DNA from 4 places in the Moorella naiadis (nom. illeg.) genome. Region 4 is predicted to be linked to each of the others. Evidence: riboswitches for the same ligand, from Rfam matches in the RefSeq annotation. Region 4 holds a riboswitch; each other region holds the start of a gene.
What was found. A riboswitch is a leader RNA that binds a small molecule or an ion and turns the genes downstream of it on or off. The one in region 4 is predicted to bind cyclic di-GMP.
Positions count from the first base shown of each region.

Region 1: linked by a shared signal. The riboswitch ahead of SDD30_RS01500 (type II secretion system F family protein) and the one ahead of SDD30_RS04685 (HD-GYP domain-containing protein) in region 4 are both predicted to bind cyclic di-GMP.
Region 2: linked by a shared signal. The riboswitch ahead of SDD30_RS13835 (methyl-accepting chemotaxis protein) and the one ahead of SDD30_RS04685 (HD-GYP domain-containing protein) in region 4 are both predicted to bind cyclic di-GMP.
Region 3: linked by a shared signal. The riboswitch ahead of SDD30_RS07710 (copper amine oxidase N-terminal domain-containing protein) and the one ahead of SDD30_RS04685 (HD-GYP domain-containing protein) in region 4 are both predicted to bind cyclic di-GMP.

Region 1 covers NZ_JAXGFQ010000002.1:32,986-40,538, forward strand. The annotation lists gene SDD30_RS01480 (prepilin-type N-terminal cleavage/methylation domain-containing protein) at 1-91, opposite strand, end outside; gene SDD30_RS01485 (O-antigen ligase family protein) at 216-2,246, opposite strand; gene SDD30_RS01490 (prepilin peptidase) at 2,396-3,148, opposite strand; gene SDD30_RS01495 (prepilin-type N-terminal cleavage/methylation domain-containing protein) at 3,155-3,565, opposite strand; gene SDD30_RS01500 (type II secretion system F family protein) at 3,700-4,914, opposite strand; cyclic di-GMP riboswitch class I at 4,963-5,045, opposite strand; gene SDD30_RS01505 (type IV pilus twitching motility protein PilT) at 5,123-6,130, opposite strand; gene SDD30_RS01510 (GspE/PulE family protein) at 6,143-7,553, opposite strand, start outside.
Region 2 covers NZ_JAXGFQ010000026.1:25,174-32,726, reverse strand. The annotation lists gene SDD30_RS13855 (trypsin-like peptidase domain-containing protein) at 1-925, shown strand, start outside; gene SDD30_RS13850 (amino acid permease) at 1,121-2,647, opposite strand; gene SDD30_RS13845 (M1 family aminopeptidase) at 2,803-4,728, shown strand; gene SDD30_RS13840 (polysaccharide deacetylase family protein) at 4,778-5,800, shown strand; cyclic di-GMP riboswitch class I at 5,928-6,017, shown strand; gene SDD30_RS13835 (methyl-accepting chemotaxis protein) at 6,082-7,553, shown strand, end outside.
Region 3 covers NZ_JAXGFQ010000009.1:48,111-55,663, reverse strand. The annotation lists gene SDD30_RS07735 (HD-GYP domain-containing protein) at 18-1,532, opposite strand; gene SDD30_RS07730 (response regulator) at 1,525-1,917, opposite strand; gene SDD30_RS07725 (sensor histidine kinase) at 1,950-2,393, opposite strand; partial or broken gene SDD30_RS07720 (histidine kinase dimerization/phospho-acceptor domain-containing protein) at 2,508-2,663, opposite strand; partial or broken gene SDD30_RS07715 (CHASE3 domain-containing protein) at 2,862-3,293, opposite strand; gene SDD30_RS07710 (copper amine oxidase N-terminal domain-containing protein) at 3,689-4,603, opposite strand; cyclic di-GMP riboswitch class I at 4,736-4,823, opposite strand; gene SDD30_RS07705 (response regulator) at 4,907-5,272, opposite strand; gene SDD30_RS07700 (ABC transporter permease subunit) at 5,950-6,954, opposite strand; gene SDD30_RS07695 (ABC transporter ATP-binding protein) at 7,067-7,553, opposite strand, start outside.
Region 4 covers NZ_JAXGFQ010000005.1:68,433-75,985, reverse strand. The annotation lists gene radA (DNA repair protein RadA) at 1-499, opposite strand, end outside; gene SDD30_RS04690 (phosphatase) at 892-1,638, opposite strand; gene SDD30_RS04685 (HD-GYP domain-containing protein) at 2,046-2,642, opposite strand; cyclic di-GMP riboswitch class I at 2,730-2,834, opposite strand; gene SDD30_RS04680 (AbrB/MazE/SpoVT family DNA-binding domain-containing protein) at 2,878-3,174, opposite strand; gene pnpS (two-component system histidine kinase PnpS) at 3,232-4,677, opposite strand; gene SDD30_RS04670 (HD domain-containing phosphohydrolase) at 4,735-5,937, opposite strand; gene SDD30_RS04665 (DUF1858 domain-containing protein) at 6,031-6,219, opposite strand; tRNA gene SDD30_RS04660 (tRNA-Sec) at 6,388-6,485, opposite strand; gene SDD30_RS04655 (ABC transporter ATP-binding protein) at 6,639-7,346, opposite strand; gene SDD30_RS04650 (ABC transporter ATP-binding protein) at 7,330-7,553, opposite strand, start outside.

The sequences.
Region 1 (7,553 bases), on a different contig from region 4:
TGGCCAGGAGGCCGGCAAGGGCCGTCACCGCCGCCATTTCGACCAGGGTAAAACCCCGACCGTTTCGTATGGACTTAAAGCCTGCGAGCACCTTGCCCAGCTCCAAACTTTTCAATTCTCTCGCTAATTGTTAAGCTCTTATGACAAAGTCAGGGCATCCAGAAGCGATTGTAGTTGATTGGCAAGGTTTGTTGCTAATTTGAGGTAATTCTATTCTAAGACCCATCCAGGTGGCCGGCAGCCCGGTAACCGGCTAGAATTCCACCGGCCAGGGGGTCGCCGGGGAAAAGGGCCAAAACCTGGCGTAACTGATCGGCGGCAAAGCCATACCAGCCTTTTTCCTCGTAATAACGGGCCAAATTGATTCGCAGCGCCCGGATGACCTGTAAGACCTGTTCCCGGTAGAAGGGAGCCGGGGCCATCTCCAGGGCGTAACCGGCCTGGATAAGACCTTTATTCCATATTTCGCCGGCCAGGTCTTTTTGACCTGCTACGACATAAAAATTTCCCAGGTCGAAATAAAGGGAAGGCACGTAACCTCCCACCGCTACAGCCTGCTGAAAAAGGCGGCCGGCCTCTGCCTGGTTACCGGCCCTCTGTTCATAAAAGGCGAGCTGGCTGGCGTGGTTGTAGTCATAGGGGCTGAGTTCCAGGGCCCGCTGCAACTCCCTGCCCCCTTCCCGGAAGGCTGGCGTCCCCTTGGGAGCTGTCGCCAGGGCCGCTCCCAGGCGGGCATGGTAGGTATCATTCCAGGGATTTAACATAACGGCCCGGCGCCAGCCGGCTAGGGCTGCCTCCCGCCGGTTGGCCGCAGCGGCCCGGTCACCCTGGCAAGCGTACAGGTAACCGCCACCCAGAAGCAGGCCGCCGGTAAGGATCAGCAGGGATAAAACCAGGGGAAAAAAGGTCATCAGGCCCTGCAAATTCAACCTATAGGTAAAAGTATTCCTGCTCCCCATCCCGGAGGCTAATCCTCCGCCGGCCGGTAAATTTTGCGGTAGGGCAGCTTGCTGCTCCTTATTGAGGGCCCCTTCCCCCAGGAGGAACAGGCCACAGGCCGCTGCAGTCCAAAAGGTCAGGGTCACCGCCGGCATATCCCAGGAGAAATCAAGGCCAATATGCAGGAGGAAAGCCATCACAGCCCCGCCGCTGGCCGCCTGAAGAGGAGCCAGGGGCCCCCTTTGCCGCTGGCGCCAGAAGGGGAGCAAGAGGGCTGCCACCATACCCAGGAAGATAAGCAGCCCGGGCCAACCGGTTTCCGCCAGGACCTGGAGGTAATGGTTATGGACATAGCGGGAGTACCAGCGGCCGCCGTCGTAAAAAGAGAAGTAAACATCATGGAAAGAACCGCCGCCGAACCCCGTCCAAGGCCGTGCCAGGAACATCCCCACCGCCGCCCGCCAGAAGGCCAGCCGGCCTTCCACCGAACTTTCCATAAAGGTATCCGGCCGGATCAAGGCCCGTAGGATAGATTCCGCTCCGGCCAGTCCCTGGGTCCAGGGAGCTAGAAGGGCTATCACCCTTACCAGGAGGAGTGTCATCAGGCAGAGTCCAGCCAGGGCTCGCAGCCGTTCTATCCGGCCCTCTCGCCCGGATAGCCAAAAGGATGCCAGGAGACCACCGCCCAGGGCCAGCAAAGAGCCGCGGGAATAGGAAAAAACCAGGGCCGTGCCGCTAATGACCAGGCCAACGGCCAGGAGCCTGCCGCCCTGCTGCCAGTAACGACCCAGGCCGAGGAGTACCACCATGGCCAGGTAAATCCCCAGGGGGTTAGGGTTGATGAAGGTAGCCTGGATACGGTCGGCCTTGATAAATAGGTACTGCAGGAGGCCCACCATAGCTACCAGGGTACCAACTAAAATAACCACCGTCAGCAGCTTGTCTACTTCTTCCCGGCTAAAGGTAGCCCGTACCTGCCAAAAAAAGGCCAGGTAGAGGGCCGTCCGCAGGGTCTCGTTTACTGTAGCGTTAACCTCTACCGACCAGGCGAGGCCCAGGGCCAGCCAGGTTAAAAAAAGAAGCCCCGGCCAGAAGGGGCCGCAGCTCCCCGGATTACAGTTTCCCGGATTAAAGCCCTGCCGCCGGCCGCAAAACCAGGCCAGCAAGCCACCCGTGCCGGCCAGGATAAAGCCCGCTACCTGAACACTTTCGGGGTAACCGTTATTCAGCAGCGGCGCCGCTCCGGCCAAGACCATGACCAGGGGCAGCACCGGGTGCTGTTTCTGGGCCTCGAAAATAACCGGCACCTTCTTTTAAGGCAGGATTTGCTGATGGGCTAACGCCTCCTGGGCGTATCCCGGTCTCGCGAGCTCTTCTCCGCGCTGCTACTTGCCTTCCCCAGCCGTTACCCGGGAGTCGAGTAGATAACTACATTTAGGACTTCAAAAATAGCACTTTAAAAAAAGGTGGTCGTGTACCAGTTGATTATTGTTGTCCCCCACCAGATGGTGCTCATTGTCCCCAGGGCCAGGAAGGGGGTAAAGGGCAAAGGGTCGCGACGTCCCCGGTGTTCCAGGAGCATCAACATCAACCCGACTACGGCCCCCGCCAGGACCGCCAGGAAAAGGGCCAGGAGAGTCTCCGGCCACCCCAGGAAAAGCCCCATCACCAGGGCCACCTTCACATCACCGCCGCCCATGCCACCCCGGCTGAGGACCGCAATCAGGAGCAGTAGACCCCCGCCCAGACCGGCTCCCAAGAGGGCCGCCGACCACGGTACCTCCCCCAGGGGCAGGAAAACCAGGCCCGCCGCCAGGCCCAGCCAGACCAGGGGGTCCGGTATGGTGCAGGTCTGCAGGTCGATGCCGGCAATCACCAGAAGTAATGAAGCCAGAAAGGCGTATTTGATCGTCAGCGGCGACAAACCGAAGTGCTGCCAGAGGCTCAGATAAATGGCCGCCGTTAGGACTTCAAGCTCCGGGTACCACCGGGGCACAGGGGCGCCGCAGTGGCGGCAGCGCCCCCGGTGGATGAGATAACCCAATACCGGTAGCAGCTCTACCGGCCCCAGGCGCCGCCCGCAGGCGTCACAACGGGACGGCGGGTAGACGACGGACTCACCCCGGGGGATCCGGGCGATGCACAGGCCCAGAAAACTGCCGATAGTGAGGCCGAGGAAAATAATAAGTACCTGAATTATACCTGCCATTGAAAACTATGGTTGTGTCGGCGGATAATATACCGGGGTACTACTTCCTGGAGCTTGATAGTACAAGGTGAAGGGAACATAAATATTGTTCCCAGGATTATATGTTATTTGTGAGTACCCATAGTCGTTATTCCAGGGCGTCTTAGGCACACTGGCAAGGTATTTGCCATTCACCAAATTACTTTGCCAATTATTAGGATCAGGCAAGCCATTTTCTGCCGTATAATACATCTCAATGGCCGAGCCGATGGTCTTCAAATCGGCATTTGCTTTGGCCTTTTTCGCTTTGTCGCTCTGCCCCATAAATTGCGGTACGGCTATAGCCGCCAGGATGCCGATAATGACGACCACCACCATGAGTTCAATCAGGGTGAAACCCCGGCGGTCTTTTAACATTCGGCGTATATAATTTAGCATTATAATCCTCCTCTCCCTTCGAAACCAAAACTTGTCGTTACTCCTTAACTTCCGGCGTCTTATTACCCATTCTGAAAACACCACTCTCTACCATCCATCTGCTGCCGGTGTGTGTCTGGTGGTATTATATATCCTCAATGCACCCCGCCGGCCAGGGAAAAGACCGGCATGAGCACGGAGATTACCACCAGGCCGATGATCCCCCCCAGGGTCAGGATAAGTAGGGGCTCGATCATGGATGACAACCGGGTCACCGTCTCCCCCACTTCCCGGTCGTAGAAGTTGCTGATCTTCGCCAGCAGGGCGTCCAGGGCTCCCGTCTCCTCGCCCACGGCAACCATCTCCACCACCATGGGCGGGAAAACGCCGCTGGCTTCCAGCGGTGCTGCCAGGCTTTGGCCGTCCCGCACGCTCTCTTCGGCCCTGGCTACAGCCCCGGCTACCACAGCGTTGCCCGCCGTGCGCCGGACGACTGCCAGGGCGGATAGGACCGGCACGCCGCTGTGGATAAGGGTCCCCAGGGTGCGGCTGAAGCGCGATAACACCGTCTTCTGCATAAGGGGCCCGAAAACCGGTAGGCGGAGGAGGAGACGATCCAGCTGGTAACGCCCGTTCGGCTTCTGCTGCCAGCGCCAGAAACCATATGTAGCCACCACCAGGATAACCAGCAGTACCGGCCAGGCCCGCCGCATGGCGCTGCTCATCCCTAGGACCAGTCGCGTCGGCCAAGGCAGGGGTACCTGCATACTGGCCAGCATGTTCTGAAAGGTCGGCAGGACATAGGTCAGGAGGAACATCACCGCCCCCACCGCCACCAGGCTTACCACCACCGGGTAGGTGAGGGCTGATTTGACCTTTTCCTCCACCTCGTGCTCCCGTTCCAGGTGCTCCGCCAGGTGCTCCAGGGTCTCATCCAGGGCGCCGCCCAGCTCCCCGGCCTCTACTGTGTAGACGAAAATCGGCGGGAAGACCCGCGGCTGGTGCTCCAGGGCCCGGTAAAGGGCTTCGCCGGCCTCCAGCTCTCCCAGCAGGGCAGCTGTACTCTCCCGCAGGGTGGAGTTCTCCGTCTGCTTCTGCAAGATCTGCAGGGCCGAGACGATAGGCAGGCCAGCCCCCAGCATGGTAGCCAGCTGACGGCAGAAAAGAGCCAGGTCACGGCGGCTCACCCGCCGCCGCAGCAGCTGCCGCCAATTCCACCCCTCACCCCTGGCGGCACCGGCCGGCCGGCAGGTAGTGATAAAAATACCCCGGCCGCGCAGCTCCCGGATGGCCATTTCCTGGCTAGCGGCCTCTACGGCCCCCTGCACCACCTCCCCACGTGTATCCCGCCCCCGGTAAGTAAAGGTCATGCTCTTCCTCCAAAAAAAGCCCCCGGGTGCAAGGAAAGAGATAGCTTCCCCGGCAGCCCGGCGGCCATAGACAGGTCTACAGGCCCGTAGCTTTGCGCCCCCGGCTTTCGCCGGGTTTGCCCTTAAGCAAGGGTAATGATCCTTTATTCGCCATCAGAACCCAAAATCCTGCCAGCCAGTGGGTGTTAACCTCAATTTAATTTTCAACTTATGTATCCCCGGCAATGACACCTCGCTCTACCAGCTGCCGCAGGGCGGCATCCATAGTCTGCATGCCGTAGCGGGCTCCTGTCTGCAGGCTGGATACTAACTGGTGGGTCTTGCCTTCACGAATGAGGTTTCTCACTGCCGGGGTGGCAATCAAGCTCTCCACCGCCGCCACCCGGCCGACCCTGTCAACCCGGGGTAAAAGCTGCTGGGTAATCACCCCTTCCAGGGTATCGGCCAGCTGGATGCGGATCTGGCCCTGCTGGTGGGGGGGAAAGACGTCGATGATGCGGTCGATACTCTGGATGGCACTGCTGGTATGGAGGGTGGCTAGGACCAGGTGGCCGGTTTCCGCCGCGGTAATGGCCGTGGCGATGGTTTCCAGGTCGCGCATCTCCCCCACCAGGATGACATCCGGGTCCTGGCGCAGGGCGGCCCGCAGGGCCCGAGCAAAGGAGTGGGTATCAGAACCCACCTCCCGCTGGTTGACGATGCTTAATCGGTGCTGGTGCAGGTATTCAATGGGGTCCTCCAGGGTAATGATATGGCAGCGACGTTCCCGGTTGATTTTATCTACCAGGGCCGCCAGGGTGGTGGACTTACCACTACCTGTCGGTCCCGTTACCAGGACCAGGCCGTGCCGGCGCTCCGCCAGTTCCCCTACCACCGGCGGCAAACCCAGGGAGTTTAGATCTGGAATCACCCTGGGGATCAGGCGGATGGCCGCCCCGGTGCTGCCCCGCTGGTGAAAGACATTGACCCGGAAACGGCCTACCCCCGGCAGGGAATAGGCCAGGTCGATTTCGCCCTGTTCCTGAAATATCTCCCATCGCTCGCCCACCATTGGCCGGACTAAGCTCTCTGCTATGCCGCCATCCAGGGGCTCCCACTGGTGCTGGACCTGGAGTTCACCGTTGACCCGGAAGACTGGCGGCAACCCAACGGCGAGATGGACGTCGGAGGCCCCGGCTGCGGCAGCGGCCGCTAGGATGGTTTTTATATCGAGCATCTACATCCCCCTTTACAGGCCCCCCAGGGAAACCCGCAGCACTTCGGCTACCGTGGTTATTCCCTGGCGGGCTTTGGCCAGCCCATCTTCTATTAATGGTACCATACCGGCGGCTACAGCCGCCTCCTTCAGGGCTGTTGCCGGTGCCTTGGCGGCCACCAAGCCCCGCAGTTCCTCATTCATAACCAGGACCTCCTGAATGGCCGTCCGGCCGGCGTAACCCGTATAATGGCAGGCCTCACAGCCCCGGCCACGCCAGAGCTCCTCCCTCTCCGGCAGCCAGGAGCGCTCCGGGGTACCGGGCTCGGGCCGGTAGGTTTCCCGGCAGCGGGGGCAGATCTGGCGCACCAATCGCTGGGCCACCACCCCGATGAGGGAGGAATTCACCAGGTAAGCCTCGATGCCCATATCCAGCAGGCGGGTTATCGCCCCGGCAGCGTCGTTGGTATGCAGGGTGCTGAAGACCAGGTGACCGGTAGTGGCTGCCCGGACGGCAATATCGGCTGTTTCCCGGTCACGAATCTCCCCGACCATGATGATATCCGGGTCCTGGCGCAGGATGGAGCGCAGGCCGGAAGCAAAGGAGAGCCCGGCCCTGGGGTTGACGCGCACCTGGTTGATACCGGGCAGCAGGTATTCCACCGGATCCTCAATGGTGACGATATTTTTCTCCGGTGAACTCAAGGAATTGAGGGTGGCGTACAGGGTTGTCGTCTTACCGCTCCCCGTTGGCCCGGTAATCAATAACATACCGTAAGCACTCCGGACCAGGCTGGTATAGCGTTCCTGAACGGCAGGCAGAAACCCCAGCCGGTTCAGGGGTAGGAGCATGGCCGCCTGATCCAGCAGGCGCAAAACAACCTTTTCCCCATAAACTGTCGGCAGGGTAGAAACCCGCAAGTCGACATTGTGCCCGTCCAGCGTAAACTGGAAGCGGCCGTCCTGGGGCAGCCGTTTTTCGGCAATATCCATCCCGGCCAGGATCTTGATTCTGGATATCAGGCTGTTTAAAACGCCCAGGGGCAACCGGGACACCTCGCGCAGCAGGCCGTCTACCCGTAGGCGCACCCGCACTTCCCCTTCCTGGGGTTCGATATGGATATCGCTGGCCTGGGCCTGGATAGCCTGCTGGATAAAGTTATTGACCAGGCGAACGGCCGGGGCACCACTGCCAGTCCCAGCGGTAAGCCCGGTGGTATCCGGGGAACCTGGGTTGCTGGCTGTCTCCAAAGCAGCGACGGCCACCTCATTGTTAACCCTCAGGCCTTCCTTTTGCCAGAAGTTACTCAGGGCGGCAGTAATCTCGCCCTCGGCGGCGATAGCCGGCATAATCTCCTTACCGGTGACCAGGCGCAGGTCGTCCAGGGCCAGGAGGTTCAGGGGGTCGGCCAGGGCCACCAGCAGGCGGTTACCGTCCAGGCGG
Region 2 (7,553 bases), on a different contig from region 4:
CGATACGGTGACGGAGACCCCGGCCGCCAACACCCCCTTTAATGACCCCTTTTTCCGGCAGTTCTTCGGCGACCAGTTTAACAGCGGCCCCCAGGTCCAGCATGCCCTGGGTTCGGGTTTTATCATCTCCAGCGATGGTTATATCCTGACCAACCAGCACGTCGTTGACGGCGCTAAACAGGTCAAGGTGACCATCGTCGGTTTCGACAAACCCCTGAACGCCAAAGTTGTCGGTGCCGACAGCTCCCTGGATCTGGCGGTTGTAAAAGTGGATGCGGGCAAACCCCTGCCTTACCTGACCCTAGGTGATGCCAACCAGGTTCGGGTCGGCGACTGGGCCATCGCCATCGGCAACCCCGACGGCCTGGATCACACCGTCACAGTCGGCGTGATCAGCGCCAAGGGGCGGCCCATCGACGTCCAGAACCGCCACTATGAGAACCTGTTGCAGACGGACGCTTCCATTAACCCGGGCAACAGCGGCGGTCCCTTGTTGAACCTCAAGGGCGAAGTCATCGGCATTAACACCGCTGTCAACGCCGGCGCCCAGGGAATCGGTTTCGCCATCCCCAGCAGCACCGTGCAGCCGGTTCTGAAAGACCTGATGACCAAGGGAAAAATCACCAGGCCCTGGCTGGGGGTAGCCCTGCAGCAGGTAACACCTGACGTAGCCGACATCCTGGGCCTGCAGAGCCAGGAAGGCGCCATCGTCGCCCAGGTAGTGAACGGTAGCCCGGCGGCCCGGGCTGGCCTGCAGAAATACGACGTCATCCTCCAGATGGACGGCCAGCCGGTAAAGGATCCCAATGACCTGGTGGCCAAAGTTCAGGCCATGAAGGTCGGTCAGCAGGTGCAGCTCCAGGTCTTCCGCCGCGGCCAGACCTTGAATATCAATATCGTCTTGGCCGAAAAACCGACCCAATAGAGCTGGGTATGACAATTAGAAAGGTAGTTACGAGTTCCGGGAGTTGCTCACTCCCGGAATTTTTTTACCCTGGTTCCTGGCGTTTTTACTACGTACATAGAGGCGCCTCTTTTACCCGGGTAACCTGGCCGGCGACGTTAAAGTGCTTAAAAAACCTGATACCCTTGTCGTCAGGGAGCTTCAAGTTGTTGCCATTTATTTCCGCCACCGGGGTAATAGCAGGCGCAGGAAGGCCGGCGCTGGGGAAGGTAGCCTGAAGGGTAAGGGCCTCCGGGCCGGACCGGGTATTCCCACGGGCGAGGGCCGGCAAGCCGGGCGGGGAAGGGCTGCTTCCTCTAACTCCCGGCGCGCCAGGGAGCTGTGGTGACGGCCGTAGGCGAAGTAGATCACCAGGCCCAGGGCCACCCAGACGCCGAAACGAATCCAGGTCAGGCTGGGTAGGTTAAAAAAGAGGTACAGGGCAAAGGCCATGGCCAGCAGGGGCGTCCAGGGCATCAAGGGCACTTTAAAAGGCCGCTTCAGGTCCGGTTGGCGGCGCCTTAAAACAAGTACCCCCACCGAAACGGTAAAAAAGGCCGTCAGGGTGCCGACATTGGCCAGTTCCGCAATTATATCTACCGGTAAAAAGCCGCCCACCAGGGCCACAAAGGCGCCGACGATAATGGTCGTCAGCCAGGGAGTCTTAAAACGGGGGTGGACCTTCGTGAAGAGGGGCGGCAGCAGGCCGTCGCGACCCATGGCCATAAACACCCGGCTCTGGGCGAAGATGGTCACCAGCAGTACACTGGTCAGGCCGGCCAGGGCGCCGATGCCCACGATGAGGGACGCCCCCCGGACGCCGGCAGCCAGCAGGCCGGTAGTCACCGGGGAGGGAGTATTAAGATTGACATACCGGGTCAAACCAGTCAGAACGATGGTCACGGCGACATATAATATAGTGGCCAGGGCCAGGGAGCCGATGATCCCCCGGGGCAGGTCCCGGGCCGGGTCGCGGACCTCCTCGGCGGCGGTGGCCACGGCGTCAAAGCCGATGTAGGCGAAAAAGATAATGGCCGCCCCATGGACGACCCCGGCGATGCCAAAGGGGAGAAAGGGGTGCCAGTTGGCCGGGTTGACCCGGGGAATGCCCAAGGCCAGGAAGACCAGGATCACCAGCAGCTTAATCCCGACAATAATCTTATTGGTCCGGGCACTGGTGGTGGTACCGGCGATGGCGACGCCGGTCATGATGGCGGTTATCAATATAGCCGGCAGGTTGACCAGGCCGCCGCCCAGGGGTGAAGTAACTAGGGAGCGGGGCAGGGCGATACCGATGGAGGCCAGCATGTCGGTGACGTAACCGCTCCAGCCTACGGCCACAGCCCCTGAGGCCACCAGGTACTCCAGCACCAGGTTCCAGCCGACGAGCCAGGCGACGATCTCTCCCAGGGAGGCATAGGCGTAGGTATAGGCACTCCCGGCCACCGGGATGGCGGACGCCATCTCGGCGTAGACCAAGGCCGCCAGGCCGGCGGCCAGGCCGGAGATGAGAAAGGAGAAGACCAGGGCCGGGCCGGCGTAATTTGCGGCGGCCACCCCCGTCAGGACAAAGATGCCGGAGCCGATAATCGCCCCAACCCCCAGGGCGATTAGTTCCGGGGTGCCGATGCTGCGCTTGAGGCCTTGATTATCCCGGGCCTCCTGCTTTAAGTCTTCGATTTTCTGGGTGCGCCAGATGCCCATGATCATCACTCCTATTTTTATTATGTTCTTCGTAGAGACACCTATGCGTACTGCCCTGGACGCCGCCGCTGCGCGTAAGTAGAGACGCTACTTTTCGCTACCCCGGCAGGAGAAAGGATTCTGCTGTCGAAATAAAGGGCGAGGCGGTGAAGCCTTTGCCTAAGAGAATTCTGGGACTGATAATTTTAGGTCTCAGCATCATAGTCATCTTCACTAATCTCCGGGCCACTTTGCGGGCCGACCCGAAGCCGGTCAGGATCCCATTGGACGCTACCTTTAAGCAAATAGTCCTTGACGTGCCGCCTTTGGTAGCTACAGGTCAGGCCGGCAGCCAGATTATGGTTTCCGCCGGGGACTTTTTACCCCTGGCCGGGGGCAGTGCTGACTGGTACCAGGGCCGTGGCGTCCTTAGAGGTAGTGTGAATGCGACCGTCACCGCCGGCAGCCGGGAGGCTACTGTCAACGGCGTCCCCCGGCGGCTGGCGGCAGCTCCTTTCCTAATAGAAGGCAAACTCTATATCCCCTTCTCCCTGGCTCTGGAGGTCCTGGGCATGTCGGCGGGCGATGCGGGGAACGGTACTGTTGGGGGTGGAACTGCTGACAACACTACTGCCGGCAACGGCGCCGGTTCGACCGGCGACGCTTCCAGGACGGCAGGCGAGGTCCGGGAGGGCCAAACTGCTGAGCTTGGTGCTGATAGGGTCATAGTTCCTGGTGCTGCCAGCGTCATCTTCCCTGGCAGGGGCGGGGAGAGCTGGTCCGGCCCGGCGGCCCCCGACTTGCGCCTCCCCCCCATCCAGGCTGACAGCGGTTTCCATTTTCGTTACCACCCAGTTTATGATCTCCAGGCCAGCTACGACCCGGCAAAAGGCATAATCCAGGGTGAACTTCTCCTGGCCTACCAGAACCCTTACCTGGCCCCTTTGCGCCGGCTCTATTTCAACCTCCCGGCCAACGCCCCCTTTGGCAATGGCGCCGCCACCACGGTTACCCGGGTAGTGGTCAACAACCGGCCGGTGGCCGTACGCCAAAGGCAAGGCCAGCTGGAGGTACCCTTACCCCGGGTCCTGGCCCCCCGGGAGACCCTTTCCCTGGCCCTAACCTTTAAAACCACGGTGCCGCCGGGTAATAACCGCCTGGGCCGGTCCGGGGAGCTGAGCCAGGTATCTGGTTGGTATCCCATTTTGGCTCCTAAAGAGGGCGACTCTTGGGCCGGAGTGGCCGGAACGTCCTACGGCGACCCCTATTTCGCATCTGCCGCCTACTACCGGGTGCGCCTTTCCCTACCAACCGGTTACCAGGTCCTGGCCAGTGCCCGCCTTACCGGCAGCCAGGCGAAGGGAGAATGGACCGACTGGTCCTTTAACAGCGAACAGCCGGTGCGGGAGTTTGCCTTTACTGCCGCCTCGGACTGGCGCTTCACCGCTTGCCAGGCGGGGGCGGTCCAACTGGTGGCCGCGGCCCGGGGCGAGGCGGCAGGGGCGGCCCTGGAGGTCGCTCGGCAGGCCCTGGAATTCTTCCAGGAGGTCTACGGCCCCTACCCTTACAGCTACTTCCATCTAGCCTTTGTCCCCCTTGATAACCTGATGGGCATGGAATACCCGGGTCTGATTCTCCTGAGTAATCGCAAGCCCTACAGCCCGGCCGTGGTCGTCCACGAGGTAGCCCATCAGTGGTGGTACAACCTGGTGGGCAATGATACACACCAGGCCGCCTGGATCGACGAGGGCCTGGCCGAGTACAGCACCCTGCTCTTTTACCGGCGCTATGACCCCGGCCTCTACCAGGCGAAACTGGCCGAGATCACCCGGCTGGCTGCCGGCAGCAGCGATCCCATCAACCTGCCTCTGGAAGAGTACGGCAGCGATCAGACCTACCACCGGGCCGTTTATAACCGCGGCGCAACCTTCTGGCTCAGCCTGGAAGGAGCCGCCGGAGCCGAACATTTACAGCAAGCCCTGGCCTATATCCAGCGTTATTACCGTTATGAAATTGTGCCGGCTCCAGCCCTGCTAACCGTTCTAACATATTATGGTAAACTAAATTCCAACATTTTTGGCCCTTTTTTGCGGAACAAATAACTCCGGGTAACGTCTAATCATAGGAAAGACCAAAAAGGGGCGACCGGAAATGAGCCAGGTAGTAAAATACGTGGTGGAGTGCTGGGCCTGGGGGTCCAGGGTGATCAGGCATCCCTGGCGGCCGGATTGGCCGGCGTTAATCCTGAGCCTGGAGCAACTGGCAGCCTTGGCGGGGCTGATCGCCGTCGTCCTGACTGCCGGCGGCGACAGCCTGGCCCGGCCGGCCGGGAACACTTACAGTACCCCTAGCGGCCACCGTTTACCAGGCAGCTATCTGACGGTCAGCGTACCACCGGCGCTTATCGTACCCCTCACCCCGGCGGCCAGCAAACCTGACACCCAAACCTCATCGCCGGCCGCCCCGAACGACCAGCCTCCTGCTGCCGCGCCCCAGGGCAGCTTTACTCCTGGCGCGGCCCCACCTCAGCAGTCCCAAGAGGCCACTGACCCGCAGCCCCAGCAAAACCCCCAGCCCCTGCGCCAGGTGGCCGGGGCCGGGCACCGGGTGGCCATTAGCTTTGACGACGGCCCGACCCCGGGCTGGACGGAACGTTATCTGAAGGTCCTGGCGGCTATGGGGACCCGGGCCACCTTTTTTATGGTGGGCAGCCGGGCCGCGGCCCACCCGGAACTGGTGCAGGCCGTCCTGGCTGGCAACAATGAGGTAGCCAGTCACTCCTGGCGCCACGCCAACTTGGGTAAGGTATCCCGGGAGGCGGCCCGGGATGATTTAAACCGGGCCGCCACCGCCCTGGCCGGGATCACCGGCCAGCCGGTCAAGTATTTCCGGCCCCCCTATGGCGCCATGGGGCCCAACCTCCTGGCCGCGGCCGGCGATTTGCATGAGCGCACCGTCACCTGGAGTGTCGATCCCCGGGACTGGTCCAACCCCGGACCACCCGCCATTCTTAAACGGGTCCTGGCCAATGTTCACGACGGCAGCATCGTCCTCCTGCATGAGGCCCATCCTGGCACCCTGGTCGCCCTGCCGGAGCTGATTAAAGACCTGCGCGACCAGGGTTACGAACTAGTGACGGTGTCGGAACTCATCGCTGCCGGTAAAACTCCATAAGGTCCGGTACCGCTGGGAGATACCGTTAGGCGCCGCCTGCGAATTACCCCACCTCCAATTTCTTCCCTGGTATATCTTGCATATCCTGCCCTTCCTGCGGTATAATTAAGGCGAAAAAAGGAAAATTTCCCCGAAAGGGCAAACCTGCTGAAAGGTAGGGGCGCAAAACTAGAGGGTCTACAGCCCAGACCAAGGGCCAGGACAGCCAGTTACCACGGGTGGAACGGCTACCCACCGGGTAGCCCTTTTTATATTTCGTCCAAACCGGAGGAGGAATTTTTATGGGCTTAAAACTGTTTAAAAAGAAGGAACGGCAGCCGCAGGGACTGATAGGCCAGCCGGGACAGGAACCAGAGCAGCCGCAGCAGCCCCAGGCCAAAGGGCAAGAGAAAACCCCGGCAGCCCCGCGTAAAGCGCGGGCCGGCTTCTTCAGCCGCTGGCGCCTGGGGACCAGGCTGACGGCTGGCTTTTGCCTGGTGATCGCCATCTTTGTCGCCGTAGTCGTTTACGTCAATTTCAATCTCATAAAGGTGGCCAATCTATACCAGCAGGCGACGACGCTGCATAACCAGAACATGCTTTTTAACGAGATGAGCAATGATATCTGGGACGCCTACCGCCGGGCTACCGATTACATAATCAACGGCTCCCAGACCCACGTCATGGGCTTTGACGACGCCATGAAACGTTTCGAAAATTCTCGAGCCCAGCTGGAGAATCAAAAACTCGACAGCCAGGTGGCCGGTTACCTGGCGGCCATGAGCCAGGCGGCCAAGAGCTTTAGCGATACCTTCCATAACAGCATCGTCAACGTCAGCCAGCAAGACCGCATGGCGGCCCTGCCCATCCTGAGCTTCCAGATGGGAGCCTCCTTGGACAACGTCAACAACATCGGCAATCATATGGATAAAACCATTGTGGAAAGTACGGCCGCGGCGGAGCAGCAATTAAACGCGGCCCTCACCAGCGCCCGGGCGACTTTGCTGACCGGCTTGCTCCTGACCCTGCTCCTGGGGCTGTTCATCGCCTGGTTTATCAGCCGCATGGTGGGTAAGACCCTGGGCCAGGTGGCGGCCTACGCCGATCGGGTAGCCGGCGGCGATCTTACCGCCGAGCCCCTCCAGGTGGCCAGTAAAGACGAGATCGGCAGGTTGGCCACAGCCTTCAACACCATGGGCGACAACCTGCGCCAGGTCATCAGTCGGGTGCGCGATATGACCGGCCAGGTAGCCGCGGCCAGCCAGGACCTAGCCCGCATGTCCCAGGAAGTGGGGGAGGCCGCCCGCCAGGTGGCCGCGACCGTCCAGGAGATGGCTAAAGGGGCGGAAGACCAGGCCCAGCAGGTCAGCGCAACGGCGGCGGCCACCGACGGCCAGGTGGTCAGGGTCGAAGAAGTCCACCGCGACACCGAGGAAATGGCGGCGGCCTCCGACCAGGTGGCGATTAAAGCTACCGAAGGCAGCCGGGCCGTGGCCGAGGCTACGGACCAGATGGCGGCTATTTCCCAGCGGATGGATAGCATGGCCCGGGTGGTGGGTGAACTGGGGAATCGTTCCCAGCAAATCGGCCAGATCGTCGGCGTCATTTCCGGCATTGCCGAGCAGACCAACCTCCTGGCCTTGAATGCAGCCATTGAAGCCGCAAGGGCCGGGGAACAGGGCCGGGGCTTCGCCGTAGTCGCCGAAGAGGTGCGCAAGCTGGCCGAGCAATCGGCTGAAGCTACCAAGCAGATTGTCGGCCTGGTCCAGGAGAT
Region 3 (7,553 bases), on a different contig from region 4:
TTCCCAGCGGTATGACTTCAATCCTTTATTGTTTCATAAATTTCTTCAAGGTGGGAGGCAGCCCGCCGGAAAGCCGCCAGAACCGCCGGGTCAAAGTGCCCCGGCTGTACCCGCCCGTCGCCGGCAGTAATAATCCGGCAGGCTTCCTGATGGGAAAAGGCGGGCTTATAGCTGCGTTTATTCCTTAAAGCGTCATAAATGTCGGCCACAGCCACAATCCGGCCCGCCAGGGAAATAGCCTCGCCCCGCAAGCCGGCAGGGTAGCCGCTGCCGTCCCATTTCTCGTGGTGGTGCAGGGCCACCTCCCGGGCTATTCGTAACCTGGGGGCGTCTCCCAGGATCCTGGCGCCGTGAAGGGGGTGCTGCTGCATCAACAACCATTCGTCCGGGGTTAGCCGGCCCGGTTTGCGTAAAATATCCGGGTGGATGTGAATCTTCCCCACGTCGTGCATCTGGGCCGCCAGGGCGATCTCCCGGCAGAAATCCGGTGGGCAGCCGAGGCCCCCGGCCAGCTCTGCGGCAAAGGTGCCCACCCGGACGATATGATTGCCTGTATCGTCGTCATTGGCCTCGGCGGCCCGGGCCAGGGCTTGGATGGTATAGTGAAAGGCCCCTTCCGTGTCCCGGATTTGCCCGGCCACCAGTTGTAAGAAACGGCTATATGTCAATAGGTTCTGCAGGACATCCCGCTCATAGGCCGTGACCGCCGCCGGGTAATTAAAGGCGGCTAGCAGTAAGGGGCCATCATAAAAGCAGGCGAAATTGTGAATAGCGCCGGTATAGCCCGTCACTTGGGAGGCAAAAAAATTGATTTCTTCTTCGCATTGAGGGTCGCCCCGGTTGCCGCAGAGGCCCTCTCCCCTGGCGCGGAGGATGCTCTGGACGGCCCCGGCATCTGCCGGCAAGGGAATTTTAATTGTTTCCTGCTTTATTGTTCCCTCTTGACGATAATAAAGCCAGCCTTGACTACGGCCCTGGCCGGCTGCCATAACTACCAGTACTGCCGCCGGCGCCAGCTCCTTTAACAAAAGTAACTGCTGCAAAAGCTCCCGCAGGGTCGCTTCTAACTCAAAATACAGGGGATTGAATTCCTGCAGCAGGCCCGCCACATGGCGGGTTAAAGAATTGATGTGTTCGTGGGCGTAGCGCAGCTGGTCGTTTAACTTTTTTACTCGTAACAACGAGCGCACCCTGGTCGTCAGTTCCAGCTCGTTAACCGGCTTGGTTAAAAAGTCGTCCGCCCCGGCGGCAAGTCCCTCGACCCGGTCCTGAAGCTGATCCAGGGCCGTAACCAAAATCACGGGTATAAAGCGAGTCGCCTCGTCTGCCTTCAGCCTGCGGCAGACGGTCAAGCCGTCCAGGCGCGGCATCATGATGTCCAGGAGGATGAGGTCCGGGTTTTCTTGGGCCACTACCGCCAGGGCCTCCTCGCCATCAGCAGCCGTCAGCACCTGGTAGCCGCCGGGCGCCAGCATGGCTTCCATTAAGGCCAGGTTTAGCTCATCATCGTCGACCACCAAGATCTTAGGCATTTTTTCCACCTGAAGCCTCTCCCTCCAGAAACCTCGCTACGGTTTGCAATACTACATCAACATCAATAGGTTTGGTGAGGTAGGCGTCACCCCCGGCGGCCCGGAAAAGTTCTTTCTCCCTCTCATAAGCGTAAGAACTAATAGCGACAACCGGGATATGGCGGGTCAAAGAGTCACCCTTCAGGACCTGGGTGGCGCTGATTCCGTCCAGGCCGGGTAGCTGGATATCCATCAAAATCAACCGGGGTTGTTGTTCCCGGGCCAGGCGGACCCCTTCCTCGCCATCAACGGCTTTCAAAACCTCATAATTCCCCAGGGTCAGGATTTCTTCCAGCAAGACCCGGTTGGCTTCGTTATCCTCGACTATTAAAATTGGTCCCGCCATGAAGTTTTCACCCCCGGAATCTTTATTAATCATCATTGCTCCTTCGTTTCTAGCCGTAGCGGCAAGGTGAAGTAGAAGGTGCTACCCTGGCCGGAGCCGGCGCTTTCCACCCATACCCGGCCCCCGTGCAGTTCAACTAGGCGGCGGACCAGGGCCAGTCCCAGGCCCGTCCCTTCATACTGGCGGGTATAACCGCTGTCGCCCTGGATAAAGGCCTCAAAAATCCTCTCCTGGTCTGCCGGCGCGATGCCGATGCCCGTATCGGCAACGCTAACCTGTACTTGATCACCGGGTAGAAGCCGGGCACGGACGGTAATCTTACCGCCGTCGGGGGTAAATTTAACGGCATTGCTCAACAGGTTATAGACTATTTGCTTCACTTTACGTTCATCGGCGGTAAGTTCCGGGATATCCGGGTCCACCTGTAAAATAACTTCCAACCGGTGCCGCACTGCTTTTTCTTTTACCATGATCAAACTGTTTTCCAGTAGTTTTGGCAGGGAAAAGGTGGCTGGCTCCAATTCAAGCTTGCCGGCTTCTATCTTCGACAGGTCCAGGATGTCGTTGATCAGGCTTAAGAGATGCCGGCCGCTGGTCAAGATATACTCGACATACTTAACCTGTTTTTCAGTTAAGGCCCCATAGTATTGCTTCTGCAATACCTGGGCAAAGCCGATAATGGCGTTTAAGGGCGTGCGCAGTTCATGGCTCATATTGGCCAGGAACTCCGATTTCATCTTGGAAGCCATATATAACTCCCGGATGGCTTTTTGCAGCCTTCCTTCCCTGTCCAGGAGCTGGGCATTCTGTACCTCTACTTGCCGCAGCAAGCGATAAAGCGCCAGGCCCAGAACCATTATAGCCAACAGTAGTATCCCAGTTACTACTATCATTAATATGGTTATGTGGTGATTCCAGTCTAAGACAGCCTGCATTTGTTGGTCCCGGCGAGCCTCGAGGTTCGTATCCAACCGATCAAACTTATCTCTGAGGCGGTCCATGATGGATTTACTCCGGGAAAAATCAATACTGGCCGTCAAATTTTGTAAAGTCGCCGCCGGCCCCAATAGCTTACGGTCGGCCATAGCCGGACCGGCAATCTTCACTACCCAATCCTTAATTTCTTGTTTAATGCTCTCCAGGTAACTGCGGGAGGCGGCATCCCCGCTTAAATTCCCCGACAATTTTTGGTAATAATCCTGCACCTCTTGCTTTGCTTCATTGTAAGGATCCAGGAAAGCCGGATCGCCTGTCAAGAGGTAACCGCGTACCCCCGTTTCCATATCCATGACCAGCTTTTCTATGCTCTTCAGGTTGTACAAAGCCGTATAACTCTCCCGGCCTACCTGGTAATACCGACGGGCCAGTTCCGTCATTTGCTCATACAGCCAGAAAGTCTGGCCTATGACGCCAATAATTAACAAGACTATAATGCTCACTAGTACTCTGGAATTAAAATACTTTTTCATTTTCGGACCGCCACCTATAAGTTTTACTGGAAACGCCGCCCGGCGTCATAAAGGCCGCTGCCGGCGGTGTCTCAATTCCTCGGCCATAGTGGCACCTCCGGGGCCCCAAGCACCGTCCACCGACTTTTTTCTCCCTAAAGTGACACTATTCTACCAATTTAATTATAGGTGCTACCCTTTTTATCGTCAAGGAAAATTTTACCTGCGCCGGTAAAAACGCGGTCCTTAACCAAGTCAAGCTACCCGGCTTTGCAACAGCAAAAAAAATCCCCGCTGCGATAAAAGCAGGGATTTGTGCCGCTTTATGCGGCAGGTAAAGAGGAGGTCGTTGTTGTCGGCGCTGGGATGGAAGGAGTAGTTGTCGTACTGGTACCTGTTGTTGCGGGAGGTGTGGGGCTGGTACTTGTCGGTACTGTCGTAGTAGTTGGACTGCTGTTAACCGGACTTTCAGGCGCCGTTGTACCAGGTGGTGGAGACTCAGTACCTTGTCCTGCCTCGTTTTCGTTGCCTTCTTCAATATCAATGTTGCCGGTTGCTGCATCATAATGCACTTTATCTTTAAATACCTCACCCAGAAACCTCAAGGGTACAAAAGTACGGTTGCTGATTATTGCCGCGGGGACATCCAAATTGATTTTGGTGTCATTGACGGTTACTTCTGTACTTCCAGGCATAAGTACTACTGTAATTCCATTTTTTGTTATAGTTACGGTGTTGGTTGCCTCGTCCCAATTGATAGTCGCGCCTAGACCCTGGGTAACCGCCCTGACGGGGATAAGGGTCCGGTTTCCTTTAATCACTGGCGGTACATCAAATTTTATTTCTTTATTCTTAACCCGGATTCTACCTTGAAATTTCACCAGACCGGCATTTTGGGTTTCTTCCCTTACCTGGTTTTCTTCCCTCACCTGTGCTTCCGGGGTAACCTGGAGCCCGGAAATTTCCTTGTCTAGGTATCCTTGCACTTCTTTTTCTTCCTTCGTCCTGGCCCCCTCCTGCGATTTTATTTCTTGTTCTTTTGGTTCGGTTTCTTTCCTGTTTCTAGTCTCATCTTGAGCTTCGGTTGTCTGATCTTCTGACTCATCTTCTAATTGTTTATCTTCCCCTTTAACCTTAATCCCATAGTTAGCCCCTCCAGCGGTAACTACCGTATATTGGCCAGGACTATAGTTGTCATGACCATTACCCGGGAGGGCATAAGCTATGCCGGCTGGCAAGAGCAGGCCGGTTATGGCCAGGGTACTGATTAATTTTTTATACTTCATCCAGCATACCCCCTATAAAAATTTTAGGACAACCCGCCTCAGCCCGGGTTGCCCGTTATCGCCAAAAAATTTCACTATGGCTTACCCGGCAACCCGGCTGCCATAGCCTGTCAAGGCTTTAGGCCCGTGGCTTTGCGCCCCCGCCTTTCGGTCGGGTTTGCCCTTTGCGGTTCTTAAAAAGAATCATCGGCATATCTAATAATTTCTTGAGTGCCTGGCAGCAAATTAATTATATATTATCCATCTTTCATGCTTTCATGGCAAAAACCGGCTCACTGTTGCTAAGATTAGATCAACATCTATAGGCTTGGACAGGTAAACATTGCCCCCGGCTGCCAGGAAAAGTTGCTTTTCCCTTGCATAGGCATAAGAACTAACGGCCACAATAGGTATATCCCTGGTGCTGGGATTCTGTTTCAAGATTTTAGTCGCCTTTATCCCATCAATACCCGGTAGCTGCAAGTCCATAAAAATTAATTGTGGCTTTTGTTCTTGCGCCAGCTGGACCGCTGCTTCGCCATTAACGGCTTCTAAAACCTCATTGCCGGTCAACGCCAGGATATCCTTTAACAGCACTCTATTAGCTTCATTATCTTCTACCAGTAAGATTAAATGAGCCATTAAATTTGCCTCCAGTTAGATTTCTTTGCTGCTGAGGCGCACTTTAGTGACTCCCATCTCCAATAGGCCTCTGCTCATGGCATTGCCTCCTGTAAGCCGCGGTAATTATCACTTGCAGCTGAAGGTAATAAGGCAACCCTGATCAGAGGAATGGTGGCGAGCGTAACGATCGTAAACGTAATAAATCACCTGGAAGATAAAGAGGGGAGGGGGTATATGGTAAGATAGGGTCTTGCGGCCCCAGATCGCAAGACAGGCTGGAGGAATCACAAGATAGATAAAAATAGCAAAAGAGAAAGAGGGGGATGATAATATAACTATAAGGTAGTTGTTTTTTCTGGTGGGGGTGGTAAAATATCCCCCCCCCCCCCCCCCAGGGAATTTATGGTATTTATTGAGATATATAACATTGCCTTGGCTCCTTTATTGGATACTATTTTTTTCGTATTTCGACATAGTTTACCTAAATCCTCCAATAACCTGTATTAAATTTTTAAGCCGTAAATATAATCATAAAAAACGAGGGCAGCTAATTTTGCTGTCCTCATTCTCTTATTCTGCCGGCCGCTATAACCCGTGGAAATCCCCTCAGGCCCCCGGCAGGTTAGGTTTCCCTTCGCTTCGCTTGCGTTTCGCTCCGTCTCCTGGGAAAAGAGATTATAGCAAAATAGCAAACATCACCCGGCCCGGATCTCCTGGCGCATGAAGAAGTAATAGGCCAGGGCGAAAATAAGCAGGGTAGCCGCGATCAGCCCGACCAGGTGGGGCCATATAAGGAGTAGGCTCTGGTCAAGGGGCAGGCTGCCCGGGATGGCCCCCTCCAGCTGCTGGACTAATACCGGCCCCAGGGTGCGCACCCCCGGATTGAGCAGGGTGATGGTGGCTTCATCGTAAAGGGTCGTCGGCGAAAGGCGGCCCAGGTCCTGCTTCAAAGTGGCGTTATGCAGGATCTGCTGTGGCGGGGAGTTTTGATTGGCCGGGAAAAGGCCGTCGGCAATAAGGCCTACCAGCATGCCGGCAAAGAGGGCGAAAAAGAGCCAGACGGCGATGCCCGCCAGGGCTGAGGTGGCATTCTGGCGGAATAACAGGGAAAAGAGCAGGGAGACGCTCAACCAGAAAGACACATAGATAATAGTCACCAGGAGATAAATGAGGAGTCGGCCCAGTTCCTCCCCTGTCGGCGGGACGCCAAGCAAAAGGAGTCCTAGGCCGGCCACTAGAAATCCCAGGGCCAGAATGACTAGGGCCAAAACCGTCAGTCCCGCCAGGAACTTACCATTTATTACATCATCTCGGTAAATGGGCTGGGCCAGGAGCCGGCTCAAGGTGCGTTTATTGTGCTCGCCGTTAATGGCATCGAAACCCAAGGCCAGTCCCAGCAACGGGCCCAGAAAAGAGATAAAAGTTATAAAGGGCGGTAGGTTCCTGCCGCTGGTTGTAAAGAGGCGCAGGAAGACAAAATGGGAATTCTCCTGACCTACCGCCTGGCGGATGCTTTGGGCCGCGACATAAAAGGCGCTGATACCGGCAATAGCCACTAGGAGGAAGAGGATGGTAAAGCGGGTGCTGCCCAGGTTATCAGCCAGTTCCTTCTGGAAAACAGCCCGCAGACCGCCGCTGAACCACTCCTGCTGCCGCCACCAGGCCAGCCAGTCCTCTACTCTATCCTGCCAGCGTGCCATGGTATACCTCCCTCAGAATAGATGTGAGATGTTGGCGGTGAGATGTGAGAGGGTTGTAGGAACTGGTCACGCCAGTTCCAGATTAAAGCTCGTTGGTCGCTTCTATCCCTTATTAGCTAGTGGCAGCGTGCACCGTGAACGCCTCACCCTGGAAATACTGGCGGTAGATATCATCCAGGTCATAACCTCGGGCCCGTAAATAGAACAGGGTAAATCCCTTGCCGGCCAGGTAGGGGGCCAGTTCACGGCGGATATCAACGCCGGCCGCGCAGCTCACCCGGATAAAGGCACCGCGACGTTCTACGGCGGCCACACCGGGCAAGGCCTCCAGGGCAGCCAGCAGGTCGTTATTATCCGGCTCGGCCTGGAGTTCAACCTCCAGAAGCTTACCAGCCATGACCTGCTGCCCCAGGAGGGCCACCGGTCCTACGGCTATCAGCTTGCCGCCGACAAAGATTCCCACCCGGTCGCAGACCTGCTGGACTTGGTGCAGAAGGTGGGAGGAGATAAGGATGGTCTTCCCCCGCTCCCGGGCTAGGCGGACAATTAGGTCCAGTAATTCCTTGACGCCCTGGGGATCAATCCCCAGGGTGGGTTCG
Region 4 (7,553 bases):
TAATAACTACTGCCGGTTGCAGTTTTTCAATCTGGTCAATAATGGCTTCGATATTGGTCTCGGCCAGCAGGTAGATGGCGCCGTCCAGGGCACCCAGCCGCTGGGCCCGGAGACGGGTCTGCCCGGCGGATTCCTCACCAGTGACATAGAGGATACAGCCGTACTTGCAGGCCAGCAGGTGCGCCACCTGCAAGAGCAGGGTGGACTTACCAATTCCGGGGGCCCCGCCCACCAGGACCAAAGAACCAGGTACCAGCCCGCCGCCCAGGACCCGGTCCCACTCACCCAGTGAGGTTACCAGCCTCCTGGTGCTGATATCGTTAACTTCCGCCAGCAAGACCGGCGTGGCGGCTGGTGCCGCGGGGTTCTGGGAGATTGTAGTTATTTCTGGTTCCAGCACCAAACTGTTCCAGCTGTCGCAACCGGGACAGCGGCCCAGAAACCCCAGCGATTCATAACCGCACTGCTGGCAGACATAACGTTCTTTGAGCTTGGCCAGTGCTTTTTCCTCCGCAAATAGACTTCTAACAAACCTGTTTCTGGGGGAGCCCCGCATGGGGGCTGACGCGCCCGTCACGAAGGACGAAAATGCAAGTGGAGGCAGGGGCTGGCGGATACAGGCGGAAGGCGACTTGGTTCGCGGCGTTAGCAAACTCAGCGAAGCCGCGGCGGTGAACGGGATAGGGATCGTAACGTAAATTAAGGAACGAAAAATTACGTTCTCCGCGGAGCCTGTACCGCCAGCCCCGCGGCTGTTACTGTAAGTTGCAACCACTTTTGGCTGAACCCTATTTTAGGAGAAGTGGCTCCGCACCCCTGCAGCACACCGCGTGCCTATAGCCTCCGGGGTCATTATAGCACCAGAAAACCTTCTTGGGAAGTCCTGCCATCTTAGACTCTGCCTTCCTGGACTGCTTCCCGGTGGCGGCGATGCCAGCCCAGGTACTCCTTAACGCGATCGACCGTTTTATTCATCACCTGATCCTCGCTAATCCCAGCACTACGGGCGACCTGCCAGGCGCGGGTGAAATTACCGACTGAAGTAAAGATATGAGCATCGCTATTTAACGCTACCTGCACTTTATGCCTTTGGGCGAGTTTGGCCAGTAACTGGCAGCGTGGCAGGCTCCCCTGGCGGCTGACGCTAAAGGAATTATTGTTGATTTCCAGGGCTTTATGCTCACTAGCCGCCGCCAGGACCAGCTTTTCGATATCCACGGGGAACTCAGGGTTGCCTGGATGGACGATAAGGTGGACCCGGGGGTTGGCTATGGCTGCCAGGACGGCCCGAGTATATTCTTCTACGGAGCGACCGTCAAAACCAGTCAGGGCATGAAATCCCGCCAGGACTATATCCAATTCCTCCAGGAGGCGTTCTGGTAGATCCAGGTGCCCCTCGGTATCAATGATATTAGCCTCCACGCCCCGCAAAATTTCCACGCCGCCAATCTTGCGGGGCAGGGCCGCCAGGTTGCCAAAATAGTATTCGTGGGGACCACCGGGCATCTTCAGCCCGTGGTCGGTAATGGCGATCATTTTTAAACCGCGCTTTTCCGCCGCCGCGGCCATCTCTTTAACAGTGCTGTAGGCATGACCGCTGGCGATGGTATGGGTGTGGAGATCGGCTTCAAATAACACTGGCTGCAACTCCCTTCTTATTTACGCTTGCTTCCTCTTGCTAATCCTTTTTGTCCTTCTATAGTATAGCAACAGGTTATTAATCTAATATTAAAGGTCTTTTATTTTAATTTTAAGCTGCCCCTTCTATAAATAATATCCGCCAGGGGGGATTAATACTAACACAGGGTCGGCCGGGGGGCAGATCAGTAACCGCCCGTCGCGGCTTGGCGTTAGTCAATCAGGATTAACGTTGGGTTGGTAAGGGTAGTTGCTGACCTAAAAAAGTGGCCCAGAAAATCTGGGCTGTAAAGTAGTATATATTAAGGAGGTCAGAGGACACCTGGTTGAAGGTAATCAGGTCTTCCTTTCACTGATATTATAACTCATTACTGTTAAAAATCAATATCAGGCCTGTTAAGGTTAGATTAATTTTCAAAGCCCCTTTGCGACGCCAGGCGGTTATTCTTTTTTAACAGTCGCAGGATCATGGTAAAAAAAGCCGGCACCAGTTCCGGGTCAAACTGGGTTCCCGCGTTATCTTCAACTTCTTTTAAGGCTGCTGTTAGCGGGCGAGGTTGCTGGTAGGGTCGGGAGGAAGTCATAGCTTCAAAGGCGTCCGCTAAGGCGATAATCCTGGCTCCCAGGGGGATGTGCACGTCCTTAATACCATTATAGCCGCGCCCATCCCAGCGTTCATGATGATAGGCTACCAGCTCCAGTACCATCCGGTTGGTGCTGGTAGAGGCCAAGAGCTTAACCCCCGCCCGGGCATGGTTCCTGATAACCTGCCACTCCTCCGGCGTCAGGGGGGTTTTCTTGTTCAGGATAGAGCTGGTGATGGTTAGTTTACCAACATCATGTACCAGCGCTCCTTCATAAATAGCCTGGCAATTATTTGTCTCTAAACCGCAGGTCTGAGCCAGGTTCAGTGCCAGGGCGGCTACGCCCAGAGAATGCCGGTAGGTAAAGGGGGAATGGGCTGCCAGCCGGCCCAGCCAAAACTTAATCTCCTGCCACTCCAAGAAACGTTCATCCTCTTCCCCCCAGGGCCGATCCGTCAGATAATAAAAAAAGCCTTGCTCCTCAACAAGACTATGCCGCCACTACGAGCCGGCAGCCTGGCGATCATAGCTTCCCGCCAGTTTCTCCAATGGGGAAGCCTTAGACCCATGGCTTTGTGCCCCCGCCTTTCGACGGGTTTACCCTTGAGCAGCCCTGGTTACAAAAAAATATGCTTTTTAAGCTTTACTTCGACATCTAACGCAATTTCCCTTTCTTGTTGTTTAAATTCCCACTTGCTCCCACCTCTCCCAGGCCCAGTTTTTGGGCCAGGGCCCGATAGTACTTCTCCGCACACCGGCGACAAAGGGTATCTCTACCGATGGTTACCAGATCTACTTGCAGGCCGCAATAACGGCAACTTGGCTGGGAGTCGGCCCGCCGCAGATACCACTCCCCGCCTTCCTTCACCAGAAACTCAATTTCAGCGCCGGGGTATAAATCCAACTGCTGGCGTAACTGGGCCGGCAGGGTTACCCGCCCCTTGTTATCAATAATCCGCCTGTTACCGTCCGGGGCCTGACTCCCAGGTGCTCTGCGCTTCCCGGTAATTTATTCCGCCTCCCCTCCCCCGTTAGCGATCGGAAGGGTAAAGAAGAAACAGCTACCCTGTCCGGGTTTGCTGGTCACATTGATGCTCCCGCCATGGGATTCGACGATATGTTTGACGATAGCCAATCCCAGGCCAGTACCACCCATTTCCCGGGAACGGGCTTTATCCACCCGGTAGAAGCGTTCAAACACCCGGGGCAGGCTTTCGGGTGGAATGCCAATGCCGGTATCTTCCACTTCTACCTGAACTACATCCCCTTCCGGGATGGCCCGCACCATTACCCTCCCCCCAGCCGGGGTATACTTAATCCCATTATCAATAAGATTAAGCAACACCTGGTTCAAATAACTCTCACTAATAGCCAGTGCCGGTATACCCTCAGGGATTTCCGTCTGCAGGTCAACGCCTTTATCGCCGGCCAGGGGGGTTACCGTAGCCAGGATCCGTCCCAGAGTACTCGCCAGGTCAGCCCGGTCCGAAGTCTGGCGCTGGGGCTGGTTCTCCAACCGCGATAAGGCCAGGAGATCCTCAATTAACTGTTGCAGGCGGCGGGCTTCGTTATTAATGATGCCCAGAAAGCGCCGGCTTACCTCCGGGTCTTCCAGGGCGCCTTCCAGTAATGTCTCGACAAATCCCCGGATTGAAGTCAAGGGGGTACGTAATTCATGGGAGACATTGGCCACGAATTCCGTCCGCATCTGCTCCAGGTGGCGGATAGTGGTAATATCACGCATGGTCAGGACAGCACCTACCACCCGGCCTTGCTCGCTGGTAATGGGCATGCCGTGCACCTTAAATAACTGGCTGGTAGTGGGGAAGAGCCTGACCTCCTGTTCCAGGGGCAGGCCGCTGGCCAGGATTTCCTTGACCATTTCATCAATCTCATGGTTACGGATAACCTTGAGGAGGTATTTATGCACAATTTCAGGGCCTTTTTTGCCGATCATTTCCTCAGCTGCCGGGTTCACCATAATCACCCTGCCGACCTGATCGACGGCTACCAGGCCGTCCGTCATACTGGCCAGGATAGCCTCCATCCGGTTACGTTCGGCCGCTAGCTCCCGGAAATTATTGCGCAGGTTTTCCACCATAACATTTAAGTGGTGGCTTAATAAACCTACCTCGTCATCGCTCTGTATCTCAATCCGCTGTTCCAGGTCCCCGGCGGCAATCCGGCGGGTAAGGGGCAATATAGCCCTGAGGGGGGTGATTATACCACCGGCCAGGATAAAGGTGCCTCCAGCCAGGAACAGGAAAACCAGGAACATGACCTTTAAGAGCTCCCCTTCCAGCTTGCCGGCCAGGGGCCCCGCCTGGAAGGGAGGAAGCAGAGGCAGGCTCAAGGCATTGAGGATGACCAGGTGGAGGTAAAGATAGGCCCCCAGCAAGGTTAAGAAAAGTAGCGCTACGAAGTTCAGGGTGATTCTCCAGCGTAAGGAGTGCATAATCCTGATCCCTCGCCTTCCACTGCGGTTTATCCGGTTTGTACCAGACTATGTAGGTTATGTTAGCAGGCACGAGGCGACACCTACAATCTTCGGGTCAAACTGGCTCCCGGCACCTCCGGCCAGGACCTGGACGGCCTCCGCGGGGGTACGCGTCCACTGGTAGGGCCTGTTGGAAGTCATGGCATCAAAGGCATCGGCAACGGCAATAATCCTGGCTCCAGCTGGAATCTCGCCGTCATGGAGGCCATAGGGATAACCTTTACCATCATAACGTTCGTGGTGCAAGCCGGCATCCCTGGCCAGGTCCTTCAAGCCGCTCACCCCGCTTAATAACTCAATGGTCCGGACAGGGTGACGGCGCACGACCTGCAGTTCATCCCTGTCCAGGCGCCCTGGTTTATCCAAAACAGCCCGGGGTACGGCAATCTTACCAAAGTCGTGCAGCAGGCCGGCAATCTCCAAGCGCTGTAATTCCTCTACCCCGTACCCCAGACAGCGGGCCAGTTTTAAGGCATAGGCCGCCACCCGGTGGGAGTGTCCGGCAGTATAGGCATGTTTGGCGTCGATAATGCCGGCAAAGAGGTCGATAGTTATTTTCATCGGATCCTGTACCTGGAAGTTAACCGGCGGTAGAGCCATTATAACCTGGAACATCTTTAATTCCAGGGCCACGTTGGTGGCTATTTCCCCATAAAGGGGCCCCTGCAGTAGTTTGTCCAGGGTAGCCAGAAGTTCCGGGGGAAACCCTCCTCTAACCTTCCTGAGAAGTGTACCCCTGAGGCTAGACCAAGGGGCGCCGGGATGGGCGCGTAAAACCAGGTCCAACTCATCAGCCAGGCCTAAAATCAGGGCTCCCGGGGCCAGGTCCTGGCCTTTAATACCCCGGGGGTAACCGGAACCATCCCAGCGCTCATGGTGATCCCGGATCATGGCTGCCGCCTCGTCCCCCAGGCCGGGAATGGCCGCTACCATGACCGCGCCCTTTTGGGGGTGGTCCAAAATCGCCGGGTTACCACTGGCTTCCGGTTTCACGACAAGGTGGACCAGGTGATCGTCCAAGCCTATGGCGCCCAGGTCGTGGAGCAGGCCGGCATAAAACACCCGGTTCGCCAGTTCAGGCAGTTCTCTCCGGGCTAGTTCCTGGGCCACCAGGGCTACCCGCCAGGCGTGATAGAGTTTCGTTTCTTGTTCAATGTCCAGGATAGTCGATAAAGCTACCACCAGTTCGCTAAAGGTACGGTCCGGCGAGTATATCATGATTTTTCCTCCCCCGGTTAAAACTCCGTACTACAAAAAAATCGCCCTTTACGTTTAGGCAAAGAGCGATTCCCTGGATCCTTGATTGCCTTCCTATTCAGCCACCTGTGACACTTTCTTATTCAGGGCAGTAATAAGGCTATCAACGTCAATGCCATGGGCCAGTGCTCCCTGCTCGATATTCTCGAAACGAGCCGCGGCGCAACCCAGGCAACCCATGCCATGCTCCATAAACACAGGTACAGTCTGGGGATATTTGCTGACAACTTCCGTGATACTCATTTCCTTGGTGATGGTGGCCAAATATATTCACCTCCTATTTCCCTTGCCTGGCGGCGACGGTAATCAAAATTTAATTTATTTGAAGCAACCCATCATGTTAATCATTATAATACGGCCAGGGTCCTTTTGTAAAGAAAATAGCAGCATTAAAGCTGCCCTCCTAAAAACTGGCGGGAGTGTGTGGGAATCGAACCCACCGCGCCCGGGTTCGCCGCGCGCCAGCTGGATTTGAAGTCCAGGCAAGCCACCAGGCCCGATCCACCCCCAGGACATTATACAATCCCCGGACATACCCCGTCAAGGTACTGGTAATCTAGCTAAGCTGGCACGTGTACCCGCTGGCGCCGGTGTGCCAGAAGTGGCGCCATTGATGGTCATCATGGCCCTTAGCTGGCCGGATTGGTAGGCGGTCCCTTTTCCTACCCGCCCAGATAGGCCCGGCGCACCGCCTCGTTGGCAGCCAGTTCTTTGGCCTTACCCTGCAGGGTAATCCGACCGGTTTCCAGGACGTAACCCCGGTGGGCGACGCTGAGGGCCATGTTGGCGTTCTGTTCTACCAGCAAAATGGTGGTTCCCTGCTGGTTAATCGCCCGGATGATATTAAAGATCTCCTGCACCAGCAGTGGGGCCAGGCCCATGGAGGGTTCATCCAGGAGCATGAGGCGGGGCCGGGACATGAGGGCGCGGCCGATGGCCAGCATCTGCTGCTCGCCGCCGCTTAAAGTGCCGGCCAGTTGCTTCCGGCGCTCTTGCAGGCGGGGAAAATGCTGGAAAACCTCGGCCATGCTTTTACTGATACCTTCCCGGTCCCGGCGCAGGTAAGCGCCCAGTTCCAGGTTTTCCTGCACTGTCAGGTTGGGAAAGACCCGCCGGCCCTCGGGTACCTGGGAGATGCCCATCTGGACAATGGCCGGCGCCGGTAAGCCCTTGAGATCCCGCCCCTGGTAGATAATGCTGCCATTACGCGGGCGTAAAAGCCCGCAGATGGTATTCAAGGTAGTACTTTTACCGGCGCCGTTGGCGCCAATCAGGGAAACAATTTCGCCTTCCTCAACCTCCAGGGAAATCCCCTTCAGGGCATGGATGGCTCCATAGTAGACATCTATATTCTCAACCTTGAGGAGCATCGCCATTCACCTCCCGGCCGAGATAAGCCTCAATTACCCGTTCATCGGTACGGATATCCTCCGGGGATCCCTCGGCGATAACCTGGCCGTAATCCAGGACGTAAATGCGTTCACAAATACCCATGACCAGGGACATGTCGTGTTCGATCAAAAGGATGGTCAGCCCAAACTCGCGGCGGATCCAGCCGATCAGATTCATCAGTTCCC